Regions from separate parts of the Nordella sp. HKS 07 genome, predicted to be linked through region 2. Evidence: predicted binding sites of a transcription regulator. Region 2 holds the regulator's gene; the other holds the start of a gene.
What was found. Region 2 encodes LexA, which represses DNA repair genes until DNA is damaged. Its sites were predicted from a motif close to TGTTCNNNNTGTGTTCNG; they were not measured.
Positions count from the first base shown of each region.

Region 1: a site for LexA is predicted at 4,176-4,193, ahead of G5V57_RS29320 (single-stranded DNA-binding protein). Genes of this name have one in related genera too.

Region 1 covers NZ_CP049258.1:6,210,000-6,217,372, reverse strand. Annotated here, with positions in the region: gene G5V57_RS29350 (VOC family protein) at 1-265, shown strand, start outside; gene hisD (histidinol dehydrogenase) at 739-2,064, opposite strand; gene G5V57_RS29340 (YkgJ family cysteine cluster protein) at 2,061-2,438, opposite strand; gene gcvA (transcriptional regulator GcvA) at 2,446-3,372, opposite strand; gene G5V57_RS29330 (hypothetical protein) at 3,493-3,636, shown strand; gene G5V57_RS29325 (RidA family protein) at 3,739-4,131, opposite strand; gene G5V57_RS29320 (single-stranded DNA-binding protein) at 4,319-4,810, shown strand; gene G5V57_RS34650 (peptidoglycan DD-metalloendopeptidase family protein) at 4,912-5,088, opposite strand; gene G5V57_RS34645 (murein hydrolase activator EnvC) at 5,085-5,882, opposite strand; gene G5V57_RS29310 (6-phosphogluconolactonase) at 6,043-6,594, shown strand; gene G5V57_RS29305 (hypothetical protein) at 6,591-6,833, shown strand; gene G5V57_RS29300 (ROK family protein) at 6,830-7,373, shown strand, end outside.
Region 2 covers NZ_CP049258.1:5,818,345-5,825,717, forward strand. Annotated here, with positions in the region: gene gatA (Asp-tRNA(Asn)/Glu-tRNA(Gln) amidotransferase subunit GatA) at 1-791, shown strand, start outside; gene G5V57_RS27385 (polysaccharide deacetylase family protein) at 856-1,728, opposite strand; gene lexA (transcriptional repressor LexA) at 1,879-2,586, opposite strand; gene glp (gephyrin-like molybdotransferase Glp) at 2,701-3,906, opposite strand; gene moaC (cyclic pyranopterin monophosphate synthase MoaC) at 3,911-4,387, opposite strand; gene trpC (indole-3-glycerol phosphate synthase TrpC) at 4,384-5,178, opposite strand; gene trpD (anthranilate phosphoribosyltransferase) at 5,183-6,199, opposite strand; gene G5V57_RS27415 (aminodeoxychorismate/anthranilate synthase component II) at 6,199-6,774, opposite strand; gene trpE (anthranilate synthase component I) at 7,037-7,373, opposite strand, start outside.

The sequences.
Region 1 (7,373 bases), 390 kb from region 2:
GAGCGATCGGATCGTGGAACTCGTTGCGGCTGACGGCGGCGCCCGGCTGATGATCCATCAGGCCGGAAGGGCACAAAAAGCCGGCCAGTCACAGGTGAAACTGGTTTTCGACGTGGAGGATGTCGAAGCCTTTTGCGCGAACTGCAAGAGGCACGGGCTGGTGTTCAGCGCTCTTCATCAAGGCCAGGGTTATGTGTTCGCCAACGCGCGGGATCCGGACAAAAACTCCATCTCGGTCTCCAGCCGCGCCTATCGCAAATCGTGACGAATACGCAGTCCCTTTTGACTTGACATCACGGGGGATCGGACCAAGATATTTCTATCATCGGTCGCGAGATTGATGACAGAGCAAACAGAAAAGGAGGGAGGCATGAATCCACCGGGCTACCTTCTTCGACTGCGACAGGTTCCGCAGTCACGGCTCTGACAGCGCGCTGCAGCACAATCGACGCCGATCAGGCCGCTCATCTGAAAATCCAACACCACATGCGAGGGCGGACCGCCTAAGCTGGGCAAGTCCAGAGCCTCGAAAACATCCGGTATAACTACCGGAATAGACTTCGAAGAATATCGAATGAAATCTCGTAGGATCGAGTGCCCCGTCGGCGCAGATGAGCGCGGCGGGGTTTCGATTCGTGGATAGAGCATCGGCCCGAAAAGTGCGTGCGGTTTTCGGGCAAGCCGATGCGCAAGAACAAAGAAATAGAGCGCCGGACCGATTGGCCAAACTGTGACTGCTCAGGCCTTCAGATACTTCTCCCGCAACGGCGATACCGCATTGGCATGGGCATCGAAGCCTTCGTAGCGCGCGATGATGTGAGCCTCGCGCGCCAGCGCCGGATAGCCCTCGCGCGTCACATGGCCGATCGATGTGCGCTTCATAAAATCATAGACCGACAGCGGCGAGGCGGTCCGGGCCCAGCCGCCGGTCGGCAATACGTGATTGGGGCCGAGCACAAAATTGCCGAGCGTCGAGGGCGTGTATTCGCCGAGCAGGATCTCACCCGCATTCTTGAATGACGGCAGCCAGGCTTTGGGATCGCGGCTCAGAATCTGCAGATGCTCGGGCGCATAGTCATTGACGAAGGCGATGGCGCTTGCGGCATCGGGACAAAGCAGGATGCCGCCCTGCGGACCTTTCAGCACGGTGCCGGCGAAAGCGGCGCGATCGGGGCTCATCTCCTTCAGGAAGTGGGGCAGGGCATCGCGCGCCGCCTCGGCCACCTCCGGGACATGCGTCACCAGCCAGGCGGAGGAATCCGCACCATGCTCGGCCTCGATCAGAAGGTCGAGCGCGGCCAGACGGCCATCCACCGTCTCATCGGCGAAGATGATGCTTTCGCTCGGACCCGCCGGCGTGCCGGTGTCGATGATATCGGCGACGAGGCGCTTGGCGGCGACCACCCAGGGGCTACCCGGTCCGACGATCTTGGCGCATCTGGGGATCGTGCCGGTGCCGTAGGCGACGGCGGCGACGGCCTGGGCGCCGCCGCATTTGAAAATGTCGGTGACGCCCGCCGCTTCGGCCGCGACCAAAGTGGCGGCATCGACCGACCCGTCGGGCCCCGGCGGGGTGACGATGGCGATTTTCTCGACACCCGCCACCTTGGCCGGGATGCAGGTCATCATCACCGAACTCGGGAAGGAGCCCTTGCCCCTCGGCACATAGCAGGCGACGGAAGCGATGGGGCCGATGCGATCGCCGGCAAAGGCGCCGGGCGATATCTCGTGCAGCCACATTTCCTCAGGCTTCTGGTCCTGATGGAATTTCGTAATGTTGCGGGCCGCGAAGGCGATGGCCGCGCTGATGTCGGGTGCCAGAGATTTCCGGGCATGGCGGAAATCGTCCGGCGTCGCCGCCAGATTGTCGGCGGAGACCGGCGCCTTGTCGAACTGCCGGGTGAATCTCGCCACCGCCTCATCGCCTTCCTGCGCCACGGCCGCGACGATGGGCGCCGCTTTCTCGAGATAGGGCCCGAGATCGCTTTCGGTGCGCGCCAGACAGCGCCGGCGCTCGGCCGCAGTAAGCTCCGCCAATTTGAGGAAATTGGCGGGCCCGGTCATCTCTCGTTGTGGAAGGTGGTCGAGATGTAGTCGTCGTCTTCCTGCGCGTTGCGCTCGAAGGCGAGGAAGTCCCAATAGCCGCAATTGTCCTTGCCGGGATAGTCGCGGCAGGCCCAGGGCCTTGCTTCATAGATGGTGCAGCGGCGCGCCTCGGTGTCGAAGAACTGGCAGATGCGGCCGAAATGCTTGTCCTTCTTGCGCCGCATCACGCGCTTATAGCCGTAGGAAGACTTGAAGTACTTCTTCTCGGCGATCTGTAGGGGAATATCGAAATGCTTGGCGATGCGCGCCGCGTCGCGGTCCTTCACCTCGATGACAGGATAGGAGCAGCAATAGCCGGGGCACTTCAGGCAGTCATATTTCTTTCTGGGCATGGCAGGCCTATTTCTTCGTGGACGCGCTCTTGATGCTCGCGAACTTCCGCTGCGTTTCGGCCATCTCGGCCTGCAGCCACTCGCGGAAGGCGCGCGCCGGGGCTGATTCCTTAGACCCTTTTGCGCGTACGATGAAGTAGCCGCCATGATCCTTGATGTCGAGCGCGAAGGGGCGCGCCAGGCGGCCTTCGGTCATGGCGTCGGTGCACAGGATCATGTCGCCGAGCGCGAAACCCTGACCCGCTTCCGCCGCCTCGATGGCGAGATGGCCCTGGAAGACGGTGCCGCGCCAGTCCTCGACGCCCTTGATGCCCGCCGCGTGGAGCCAGTCGGTCCAATATTGTTTGCGGCTCTCATGCAGCAGATTGTAGTCGGCGAGATCGCCGGGGCTGAGGGGCCCCGCATCCTTGATGAGACGCGGGCTGCAGACAGGAAAAATCTCGACATCCGAGACGAGCTTCTGGATTTCGACATCGGGCCAGCGACCGAGGCCATAGCGGATGCCGAGATCGGCCTTGTCGGAGCGGAAGTCGACGAGACGGTTCTCGGGATCGATGTCGAGCTCGATATCGGGATGGAGCTCATTGAAGCGGCCGAGACGCGGCACCAGCCAGCGCGAGGCGATCGAGGGCTCCACCGAGACATTGAGCGTGCGCACTTTGCCCTGGGCCGCGGCTTCGATCGTCGCTTGCGCCATATTGTCGAAGAGGGGGGTGAGGCGGGCGCCGTAGCGGCGTCCCGCATCGGTCAGCTCGACGCCCCGGCCGGTGCGGTTGAAGAGATCGGTGCCGAGCCATTCCTCCAATTCACGAATATGACGGCTCACCGCCGCATGGGTCACGAACAGCTCGGCGGCGGCGTTCGTGAAGCTCTCATGCCGGGCGGCGGCCTCGAAGGCACGAAGGGCGTTGAGCGACGGCAGGCGCCGGGCCATGGGGTGTCCTGTAAGTTTTCCTTACAGATAGCGTAGGATAATGCCGTTTGTGGTGCAAGCGCGAATTGGCTATTTTCAGACCATACAGAGATTGCTTAGAACAAGAAAAGGAGATTGATCATGAACTGGATTTTCGAAGCTTATTCAAATGTTTACAACGCGGCTATGATGCAGGATCAGAAGCATCCGGCTCATGTTGCAACTGAGAAGACCGGCGCCGAGCCGAAGAGCTTCTCCTTGTTCAAGCCCTTCGTCCGCGGCTGATCTTCGACCTGACCTTGGATGCGGCTCCCGTCACGCGCCATACAAAGTTTTCGATCACGTTTATCGCTTCAGGCCCGAAGCCGGACCTGAAGCGATCGTGATCTATACCGGGGCCGCTGCAATGACGGTAACCTCTACGACCAGCCTGGGATCGGCCAGGCCCGCGACCACCAGCAAGGTCGCCGCCGCTTTGTGGCCCTTGAGCACCTCGTCCCGCACCTGCCGGTAGAGCCCGATCTGCGAACGGTCGGTGATGAAGACGCGGGCATCGACGATCGCTCGGTGGTCCATGCCGGCCGCCTTCAATATGCCCAGCACATTGGCCCAGGCGAGACGGTGCTGCTCCTCGGCGCTGTCGGGAATCTTTCCAGAGGCCGGATCGGCGCCTACCTGTCCGGCGACGAAGAGATGGCGAGCGCCCGGCGCCACCTCGACGGCCTGCGCATAATTGGAGAAGGGTTTCGGGGCCAGGTCGGTTTCGATCTGCTTCAGCATGGGAACCTCTTGTTTGACAGATCACCCCTTATACCGCTTGCGTTTGGAACATAAAGAGAACATATTTGCGGGGGATAACATTCGATCCGCAGTGGAACGGAAAGCGGGTTTGGGTGATCACCGTGCCTGAACAACAATCATGATTGGCGCGCAAGCGCTGGTGCCCGGAAAGCAAGGAGAAGCGGATATGGCCGGATCGGTGAACAAAGTTATTCTGGTGGGAAATCTCGGCAAGGATCCGGAGGTGCGTCACACCCAGGACGGCCGTCCGATCGTCAATCTGTCGATCGCGACGTCGGAAAACTGGAAGGACAAGCAGACGGGTGAGCGCAAGGAGCGCACCGAGTGGCACCGCGTCGTCATCTTCAACGAGAATCTGGCGAAGGTCGCCGAGCAGTATCTGAAGAAGGGCGCCAAGGTCTATCTCGAGGGCCAGCTGCAGACGCGCAAATACACCGACAAGGACGGGGTGGAGAAGTATTCGACGGAAGTGGTGCTGCAGCAATATCGCGGCGAGCTCACCATGCTCGATGGGCGCAGCGGCGGCGGCGACAGCGCCGGCTTCGGCAATGGCGACAGCTTCGGCCAGTCGAGCCCGATGGAGCGTCCGCGCAGCGGTGGTGGCGGCCGGCCGCAGCAGAATTTCGCCCGCGACCTCGACGACGAAGTGCCGTTCTGAACCGAAGGCCTGCCTGCGTTACCGCGGGCAGGCCGACTCTCTTGCTGGTGCAACGGTCCGATCATCGTCGATCCTCCGGTGGCCGACGAATTCCTGACAGATCAGGGCTTGGCCAGATACGCGGCCGGATCGACGGGCGCCGACTTCTTTCGCACCTGAAAATGCAGCATTGGCCGGGGGGCGTCACCGCTCTTCCCGGATTCGCCGATGACTTCGCCACGTCGGACTTGCTGTCCGCGCCGTACCTTTAGCTCGCGGAGATAGCCGTAGACGGTCACCAGGCTGTCCTCATGACGCACCAGAACCGTGTGCCCAGCGCTTTGAGTTCGCCGCCCGCATAGATCACGATACCTTTCGCGACCGCTTTGACTTTGGTGCCTTCCGGCATCGCGATATTGATGCCTTCGGTCGTTTTTGCGTCAAAGAGCTGCAGAACTTCGCCGCGCGCCGGCCACGGGAAATTTCCCGTCCAGACGATCTTCACATCGGATTTCTGTGGGAGTGCCGGAGAATCGGAGGAGGGCGTCTTCGAACTCTCGATCGCGTCTGTCTGGCTGGCGGGCTTTGCCTCGGCAGTGGCGACATCGCCGCAGGTGACGATGCGCGAGGCGCTTGAGCCTGGCCCAGGCATCACAAGTGCAGGGTCGGCGGGAACGCCGTCGCGCCGCAGTTCGAAATAGACGTCCTGCTCTTTCTCTGACGGCTCGGCCAGCATGCCGATCTCTTCACCGAGGCGCACCTTTTGTCCAATGGTCACGGACAACCGCGCGGCCCCGGCAACGACGGTCTGATATCCGCAGCCATGCTTGAGAATCAGCAGCTCGCCATAGTTGCGAAAAGGCCCGGCATAGACGACAACGGCATCCGCGGCGGCGCGGACGGCGCCTTTCTTCGGCGCAAGAGCAATGCCCTGCAGCGTGCCGCCTTCTGTATCGGGCGCGCCGAAACTGCGCTTGACGGCGCCGTCGACAGGCCACGCGAAAGTGAGGGTGTCCGGCGCGGACTCGGCCATCACGTACCATTGCGAGAAGAGAAGAAGCAGAGTTGCCAGCCCGTATGCCTTGGGGTTCATCTGATCCGACCGAAAATGCGACAAGTCTCCTCCGGCACTTTCGGCGCGGGACCTGAGTGCGGTTGCCCCCATCTGTAGCCGCAGAATTGATCTCGGCAAAGCGGTGCGAAATATCTATATCGTCTTGTCACCGAGATCCCTTCCGAGAGATGAGCCTTGCATGAACGCGATCACGCCGCAGATTTTCCATGATGTTGACATTCTGGGACGTGTTTTCGCGGAGCGGCTGCTCGCTCTCATCGATCAGGCGAAAGCGGCCGGCCGGCTCTTCCTGCTGGGCTGTCCGGGCGGCCGTTCGCCGCGACCCGTCTATCAGGCCATGGGACAGGCGCTCGCCAAGCGGCCCAGAGACCTCAGTCACCTGGTCATCGTGATGATGGACGACTATCTGGTCGAGACCGGCTCCGGGCTCGATCATGTGCCGGAGAACAGCCATTTCTCCTGCCGGCGCTTCGCGCAAGTGGAAATCGTCGGCGTACTGAACGAAGCGCTTGCGGAAGGGTTCCGTATCCCCGCGGCGCAAGTCTGGTTTCCGGATCCACGGGATCCTCAGGCCTATGATGCGCGGATAGCCGAGGCGGGGGCATCGACCTTTTCATTCTCGCCTCGGGAGCGAGCGACGGCCATGTGGCCTTCAATCCAAAAGGGAGCGCGCGCGACAGCCGTTCGCGCATCGTGCCGCTGGCCGAAGATACCCGGCGCGACAACATGAAGACCTTTCCCGATTTCCGGAGCCTCGACGAGGTGCCGCGGTTTGGCGTGACGGTCGGCATCGATACGATCGCACGCCACTCCAAGGCGGCTGCGATGATCGTCTGGGGCGACGGTAAGCGTCTGGCTTTCGAGAAGCTTGCAGCGGCGCACGACTACGATCCCGACTGGCCCGCCAGCGTGGTCTGCATATGTCGGGGAGCCGAAATACTCGCCGACACATCGGCAGCCGGAAAATGACGCGCTGGGCCATCGGCGCCGATGTAGGCGGCACCAAGATTGCTGCCGGCCTCGTGGAGCTCGATACCGGCCGGCTCATCGAGCGCATGGAATTGCCGACACCACGCGGGCAGGGCGCTCAGGCCGTGATCGCTGCCATCGGTGACGCCGTCCTGCGGATCGACGACGCGGCGACACGTTCGGATGTCCGGTGGCAGGGCCTGGGCATCGGCTTGCCGGAACTGGTCCGGCTCGATGGCACGCCGGCCAGCCAATGGATTGCCGACTGGCGTGGCGTCGACCTGCCGCAAGCCCTGTCCCGCTTCGCTCCGGTCAGGGTCGAGAGCGACGTGCGCCTAGCGGCCTTGGCCGAATTGCGGTACGGGCATGGCCGCTCATTGCCGAGTTTCATCTTTGTGTCGATCGGCACGGGTTTGAGCTGCGCGGTCTGCCGCGGCGGCCGCATCGAGCGCGGTGCTCGTGGTTTCGCGATCCATTTCGCCTCGAGCGATCTCGTTTCCTTTGCCGCGACGACCGGCCAGCGCACGACATTCAATCTTG
Region 2 (7,373 bases):
ACGCGGCGATCCTGCTCAAGTCCATGGCGAGCGTCGATGCCAAGGACACGACGTCGGTCGACCATCCGGTTCCGGATTACGAGGCCGTCATCGGCAAGCCGATCAAGGGACTGCGTGTCGGCATCCCGAAGGAATACCGCGTCGACGGCACGCCGGCCGAGATTGATGCTTTGTGGGACAGAGGCGCCAGGTGGCTGAAAGAGCAGGGCGCCGAGATCGTCGAGATCTCGTTGCCGCACACCAAATACGCACTGCCGGCCTATTACATCGTGGCGCCGGCGGAAGCCTCGTCCAATCTCGCCCGCTATGACGGCGTGCGCTATGGCCTGCGCGTGCCGGGCGACGACATCCTGTCGATGTATGAGAATACCCGCGCCAAGGGCTTCGGCCGCGAAGTGCAGCGCCGCGTGATGATCGGCACCTATGTGCTCTCGGCCGGCTACTACGATGCCTATTATGTGCGCGCCCAGAAAGTCCGTACCTTGATCAAGCAGGACTTCGACAAAGCCTGGGACAAGGTGGACGTGGTGCTCACCCCGGCGACGCCGAGCCCGGCCTTCGCGCCCGGCGAGATCACCGATCCGGTGCAGATGTATCTGAATGATATCTTCACCGTGACGGTGAACATGGCGGGCTTGCCGGGCATCTCGGTGCCGGGCGGCCTGTCGGAGCAGGGACTTCCCATGGGGCTGCAGCTCATCGGCAAGCCCTTCGACGAAAAGACGTTGTTCCAGGTCGGCCATGCCATCGAGGAAGCGGCCGGAAAGTTCGAAGCGCCGAAATGGTGGTGACCTCATCCGCTGCGGGGGATGAGAGGCATTCGATCCCCCAGCCGGCATGAGGTTTGATGCGACGCTATCCGCTCCGGCCGGCCCCCATATGCGTGATCGTCTCGAATAGCGCGAGATAATCGGGCTCGATCATCGCGATGGGTCTTCCCGCGGCTTCCGCCAGCTTCTGCTGATAGACCAGGAACTTGCCGGACGGCACGCTCGCCACAGCTGCATAGGCCGGATCGGCCATTGCCTCCTCGAGCGGCACAAACTCCACGCCCTCGTTGATCAACTGACCGAACAGCTCATCGGCGATATCGGCGAAAAACGGCAAGGTGTGTCCGAGCGTGATGCCTGTGATTTCCCGTCCAAACCACCGGCGCGCGCTCAGATTGTCATAGCGCAGCTGCGCCAGCGAAAACTCCAGAAATGTCCGCCGGACAAGAGCCGTTCCCTCATGATAGCCCTGCTCGCGGCAGTTGAGATAGGCCCGGTTCCAGCGCCACTCGTAAAGCCAGCTCGTGACCTCTGCCGTCTCGTAGTTCTGCGCGGCGAGAAAGTTGCGCAGCGTATCGCGCTTTTCCTCTGTGTCACCCCAGTAACATAGTGGGTGCCGGAAATAGCGTTTCGGCGCCGTTGCCAGCCATGGCATCAGGCAGCGTTCTCCCAAATCGATGTCCTCCATATAGGTTTCAGCGGAGACGTCGTTCAGTTCGATGTGACTGTGCGTATGGTTCGCGACGTGATGGCCGTCGGCAACCCAGCCATCCATAATCGCGCTGAATTCCGGGTGCTTGATGAGGGACCATGAGTTGGCGAAGGCATATACGCCTTTGATCTTGTGACGGTCGAGCGCCGCCTTGATGTCCTCGACTATTCCGGCGGCAGAATAGCCCGGCGGGGGATAGGACATAGGCCAGAGGGGCAGGTCATCAAGCGTGAAGGCCATCTTCATGCACGTCTCCGCTTCTCGGTGACCGGGAATAAACATTCCTCTAAGTAATAATCGGATTCAAGCGGTCTCGGCGCATGCCCATGCCGTTGGACAAAAAAGAGCCGGGCGGATTGCGCCCGGCTTGTCACGTCCGCCCAGAATGGACAGAGATCAATATTTGCGGATGAGTCCGACGAGGCGGCCCTGCACATTCACGCGATCGGGGCCGAAGATACGCGTCTCGTAAGCCGGATTGGCGGCTTCGAGCGCAATCGAATCGCCCTTCTTGCGGATCCGCTTCAGCGTCGCTTCCTCATTGTCGACGAGCGCCACGACGATGTCGCCATTGGTGGCGCTGTCGCCCTTGCGGATGAGCACCGTGTCACCGTCGAAGATGCCGGCATTGATCATCGAGTCGCCCTTGACCTCGAGCGCGAAGTGCTCGCCCGAGCCCAGCATTTCGGGAGGCACGGTGATATTGTGCGAGTGATCCTGGATGGCCGAGATGGGGACGCCGGCGGCGATCCGGCCCATCACCGGCACAATGGCCGCCCGCGGCGCGCCACTGCCGGCATGCGGGATCGGCTTCACCTTGCCGAGATTGCCTTCGATGACATTGGGACTGAAGCCCGGCCGTTTGGCTGTCAAGAGGCTGGGGCTGTGGGCGTCCGGCAGTTTCATGACTTCGAGCGCCCGCGCCCGGTTGGGCATGCGGCGGAGAAAGCCGCGCTCCTCGAGCGCGAGGATCAGCCGGTGGATGCCGGATTTGGACTGCAGGTTCAGCGCTTCCTTCATCTCCTCGAAAGAGGGGGACACGCCGTCTTCCTTAAGCCGCTCGTTGATGAAAAGGAGAAGTTCCAGTTGTTTGCGTGTCAGCATGGCGTGACCTGTTCAAAGAACGTTCCGGGGAAGTCGATCAGCAAGAATCGGAACAAATACAAAACGAGAATAAGCGTTCCCGTTTGGTTCGGCAAGCTGAAACTGGTCGGTCGTTCAAAAATCGAGCGGCAACAGGTCGATAAGGTCGCCTGAGGACGCGGCCGGGGCGAAAGGCGGCCGGACGATGAGGCCCTGCGCCTCGGTGAGGGCGCGCTGCATCGACGAGTCCTGAACCGCCAGGGGGGTGGCTTCGTAAGCGCCATCGCTGCGGCGCGCGACCCGGGCGCGAAGATAATCCTGTCTCAGATCATTGGCCGGCAGATCGCATCCAAGCCGGGCCTTGACGATGTCGTCGGTCGGCGGAAGACCGAGCAGGGTGAGAAGCAGCGGTTTGAGGAAAATCCGCGCGCAGACGAACGCTGAGACGGGATTGCCCGGCAGGCCCAGAATCCGTTGCCGGCCCTTGCGGGCGAACATGAGCGGTTTCCCGGGCCGGAGCGCGATTTTCCAGAAATCGAGCTCTATTCCCTCTGCCTTGAGGGCAGCCTGTACAAGGTCGTGATCCCCGACCGAGGCGCCACCGGTCGTCAGAAGGATATCTGCGCCGGCCGCCTTCCGGACGGCCCTGGAAATGGCTTTGATATTGTCCGGGACGATGCCCAGGTCGATCGCATCGCCGCCATAGCGGCGAACAAAGGCCACGAGAGCGAAGCTGTTCGAGGAAACGATCTGGTCGGCCCTGGGCATGTTGCCGGGGGAAACCAGTTCATCGCCGGTCGTGAAAATTGCGACCCTCGGCCGCTTCGTGACCGGAAGCTCGGGCCAGTTCATTGCTGCGGCCAGTCCGATCTCGCGGGCCCCGAGAAGGGTCCCTCTGCGGAGCACGTCCTGGCCCCTGGCAAAGTCTAGGCCCTTGCGCCTTATATGCTGGCCCTCGAATTTGGCGGCCACGGTGATGTCGACATGGTCATTTGCGGCTTCGGTACTCTCCTGGATGACCACCGTGTCGGCGCCCTTGGGCACCGGCGCCCCAGTGAAAATCCGCACCGCCTGGCCGGACTTGACCGTGCCCGCGAAGCCGTGACCGGCCGGGGCGGCGCCGATCACCGCGAGCCGGGCAGGAACGGCGGTGACATCGGCAAAGCGCACCGCATAGCCGTCCATAGCGGAAGCCGGGAAGGGGGGCTGGTCGCGCCTGGCCTTGATATCGGCGGCGAGCACCCGGCCGGCGCATTCATGCAACCGGACAGTCTCGCGCGACAGCGCCCTGGCGCCTTTCAGGATGCGGTCCTTGGCCTCGCCGACCGGCATGAGCGCCATTTTGTCAGTCTCCGGTGAAATGGCCGGACTTGCCGCCGGACTTCTCGATGAGGCGGATATCGCCGATGCGCATGGCGCGGTCGGCCGATTTGCACATGTCGTAGATGGTGAGGCAGGCGACCGACACGGCGGTGAGCGCCTCCATCTCGACCCCGGTCTTGCCCTCGACCTTGACGGTGGCCTCGACCTCGATGGCCGAAGCCTTGGCGTCGGGCGTGAAATCGACCGTGACGCCCGAAATCAGCAGCGGATGGCAGAGCGGGATGAGCTCGTGGGTCTTCTTGGCCGCCATGATGCCGGCGATGCGCGCCGCCGCCAGCACATCGCCCTTCTTGGTGCGGCCTTCGGTGATCATCGCCAATGTCTCGGCATTCATGGCGATGCGGCCGCGCGCGGTGGCGAGGCGCGTCGTCACGTCCTTGGCCGAGACGTCGACCATGCGGGCGTGGCCCTTGTCGTCGAGATGGGTGAGCTTGCTCATGTCCGCTTCAGGATAGCACGGGTTGCTTCGGCGACATCCTCCTGCCGCATCAGGCTCTCGCCGATGAGGAAGGCATTGACGCCGGCCCGCGAGAGCCGGTCGAGATCGCCGGGCGCGAAGAGTCCGCTTTCGCCGACGATCAGCCGGTCCTTCGGCACCATGGGCGCCAGGCGCTCGGTCGTCGCCAGCGTCGTCTCGAAAGTGTGGAGGCTGCGGTTGTTGATGCCGATGAGCTTCGTCGAAAGCTTCAGCGCACGCTCGAGCTCCTTCTCGTCATGGACTTCCGCCAGCACATCCATGCCCCAGTCGAAGGCGGCCGCCTCGAGCTCACAGGCGAGCGCATCGTCGATCATCGCCAGGATGAGGAGGATGCAGTCCGCGCCCCAGGCGCGTGCTTCCGCAACCTGATAGGGATCGAGCATGAAATCCTTGCGCAAGGCGGGAAGCTGCGTGACCGCGCGCGCCGCGCCCAAATATTCCGGCGCGCCCTGGAAGGAGGGCGCGTCGGTGAGCACGGAGAGGCAGGCGGCCCCGCCATCCTCATAGGCCATCGCCAGCTGTGGCGGATTGAAGTCGGGCCGGATCAGTCCCTTGGACGGACTGGCCTTCTTGATTTCGGCGATGAGCGCCCACTGGCCTTGCGCAATCTTCGCCTCGAGCGCCGCCGCGAAGCCGCGCACCGGCGGCGCGTCGAGCGCCATCACGTCGAGCTCGCGCTCGCCGACCTCGGCTCTTGCCTTGGCGACCTCTTCGCGCTTGTAAGCGGCGATCTTGTCGAGAATGGTGGCCATCACTCTACCCGTTCGATACCTTGACGAGCTTCTCCAGGACGCTTCCGGCACCGCCGCTATCGATGGACTTTTGCGCCTGCGCCACGCCGTCCTTCAAATCCTTCGCTTTGCCGGCAACGAGCAGCGCGGCGGCGGCCGTCATGACGGCCGCGTCGCGAAAGGCGTTCTTCTGGCCTTCCAATACGCCTCTGAGCGCTTCGGCATTCTGGGCCGCGTCACCGCCTTTGAGATCGGCGGCGGAAGAGCGGGCGATGCCGACGTCTTCCGGCGTGATCTCGGTCGAAGTGACCTTGCCGTCCTTAAGTTCGGCGATCCAGGTGGTTCCCGACGGCACGATCTCGTCGAAGCCGCCTTCGCCATGGCAGATCCAGGCGCGCTCCGAGCCCAGATTGTTGAGCACATGGGCGAGGGGCTCGACCCAGGCTCTGGCAAAGACACCGGTGACCTGGCGCTTGACGCCCGCCGGATTGGATAGGGGACCCAGCAGGTTGAATATCGTCCGCGTACCGAGCTCGACCCGGGACGGTCCGACATGCTTCATCGAGACGTGATGCGCCGGCGCGAACATGAAGCCGCAGCCGGCCTCGTCGATGCAGTGGCTGATCTGAGCCGGCGTGAGGTCGATCTTGATGCCGAGCGCCATCAGCACATCGGCCGAGCCCGACCTGGACGACAGCGCCCGGTTGCCGTGCTTGGCGATCTTGAGCCCGGCGCCGGCGGTGACGAAGGCCGCGCAGGTCGAGATGTTGTAGGAGCCCGATGCATCGCCGCCGGTCCCCACGATATCGATGGCATCGCCTGGCGCCACAACCGGCGTCATCTTCTCGCGCATGATCTCGACGGCGCCGGTAATCTCGTCCACCGTTTCGCCGCGTACCCTGAGCGCCATCAGGAAGCCGCCGATCTGCGACGGCGTCGCGTCGCCCGACATCAGCACGTCGAAGGCCGCGCGGGCCTCCTCACGCGTCAGCGCCTGGCCATTGGCGGCCTTGGCGATGAGGGGTTTGAGGTCTGTCGGCATCACACGGCCCCCGCTTGTTCGAGGAAGTTCTTCAATAGGGTGTGACCATGCTCGGAGGCAATGCTCTCCGGGTGGAACTGCACCCCGTGGATCGGCTTGGTCTTGTGCTGGAGGCCCATGATGATGCCGTCCTCGGTCTCGGCGGTGACTTCGAGGCTGGCGGGCAGGCTGTCGCGCTCGACGATGAGCGAATGATAGCGCGTCGCCGCGAAGCCATCCGGCACCGTGGCGAAGATGCCCTTGGCCTGATGGCGTATGCCCGACATCTTGCCGTGCATCAGCTTCGGTGCCCGGATCACCTTGCCCCCGAAGGCCTGGCCGATCGCCTGATGGCCGAGGCAGACGCCGAGGATCGGCACCTGGTCCTGTGCCTTGGCGATGAGGTCGAGGCAGATGCCGGCCTCATTGGGGGTGCAGGGACCCGGCGACAGCACGATCGCCTTGGGCCTGGCCGAAAGGACCTGACCGACGCTGATCTTGTCGTTGCGGTGCACCACCGTCTCGGCGCCGAGATCGCCGAGGAAGTGATAGAGGTTCCAGGTGAAGCTGTCGTAATTGTCGATGAGGATGATCATGAGTGATGCCTCCTCTCCTGCGCTCGCATTGTGAATACAGCGCCAGACGTTTCCCTTCTTCCGCTTGCGGGAGAAGGTGGCCGACAGGCCGGATGAGGGTGTTGGTTCAGCGTGTTCGCTGCGTGAAGAATAGTGCAGCGCGGGCCATCTGGGTGATCTTCCCAAGCGGGGAGAACACCCTCATCCGCCCTTCGGGCACCTTCTCCCGCAAGCGGGAGAAGGGGGAACGTGCAGACCGATCGCTCGTGGGGACCAGATTTCATCATTGTCCCCTCCCGGCGCGGCCGGCGAAGCGGACCGCGTCATCGGCGGCGCGGAACAGCGCCTTGGCCTTGTTCACGCATTCGGCATGCTCGGATTCCGGTACGCTGTCGGCGACGATGCCGGCGCCCGCCTGCACATACATCTTGCCGTCTTTCACGATCGCCGTGCGCAGCATGATGCAGGTGTCCATGTCGCCATCGGCCGAGAAATAGCCGGCACAGCCGGCATAGGCGCCGCGCTTCTCTCCCTCGAGCTCATCGATGATCTGCATGGCGCGCACTTTAGGCGCTCCCGACACGGTGCCGGCCGGGAAACCCGCCACCAGCGCGTCGATC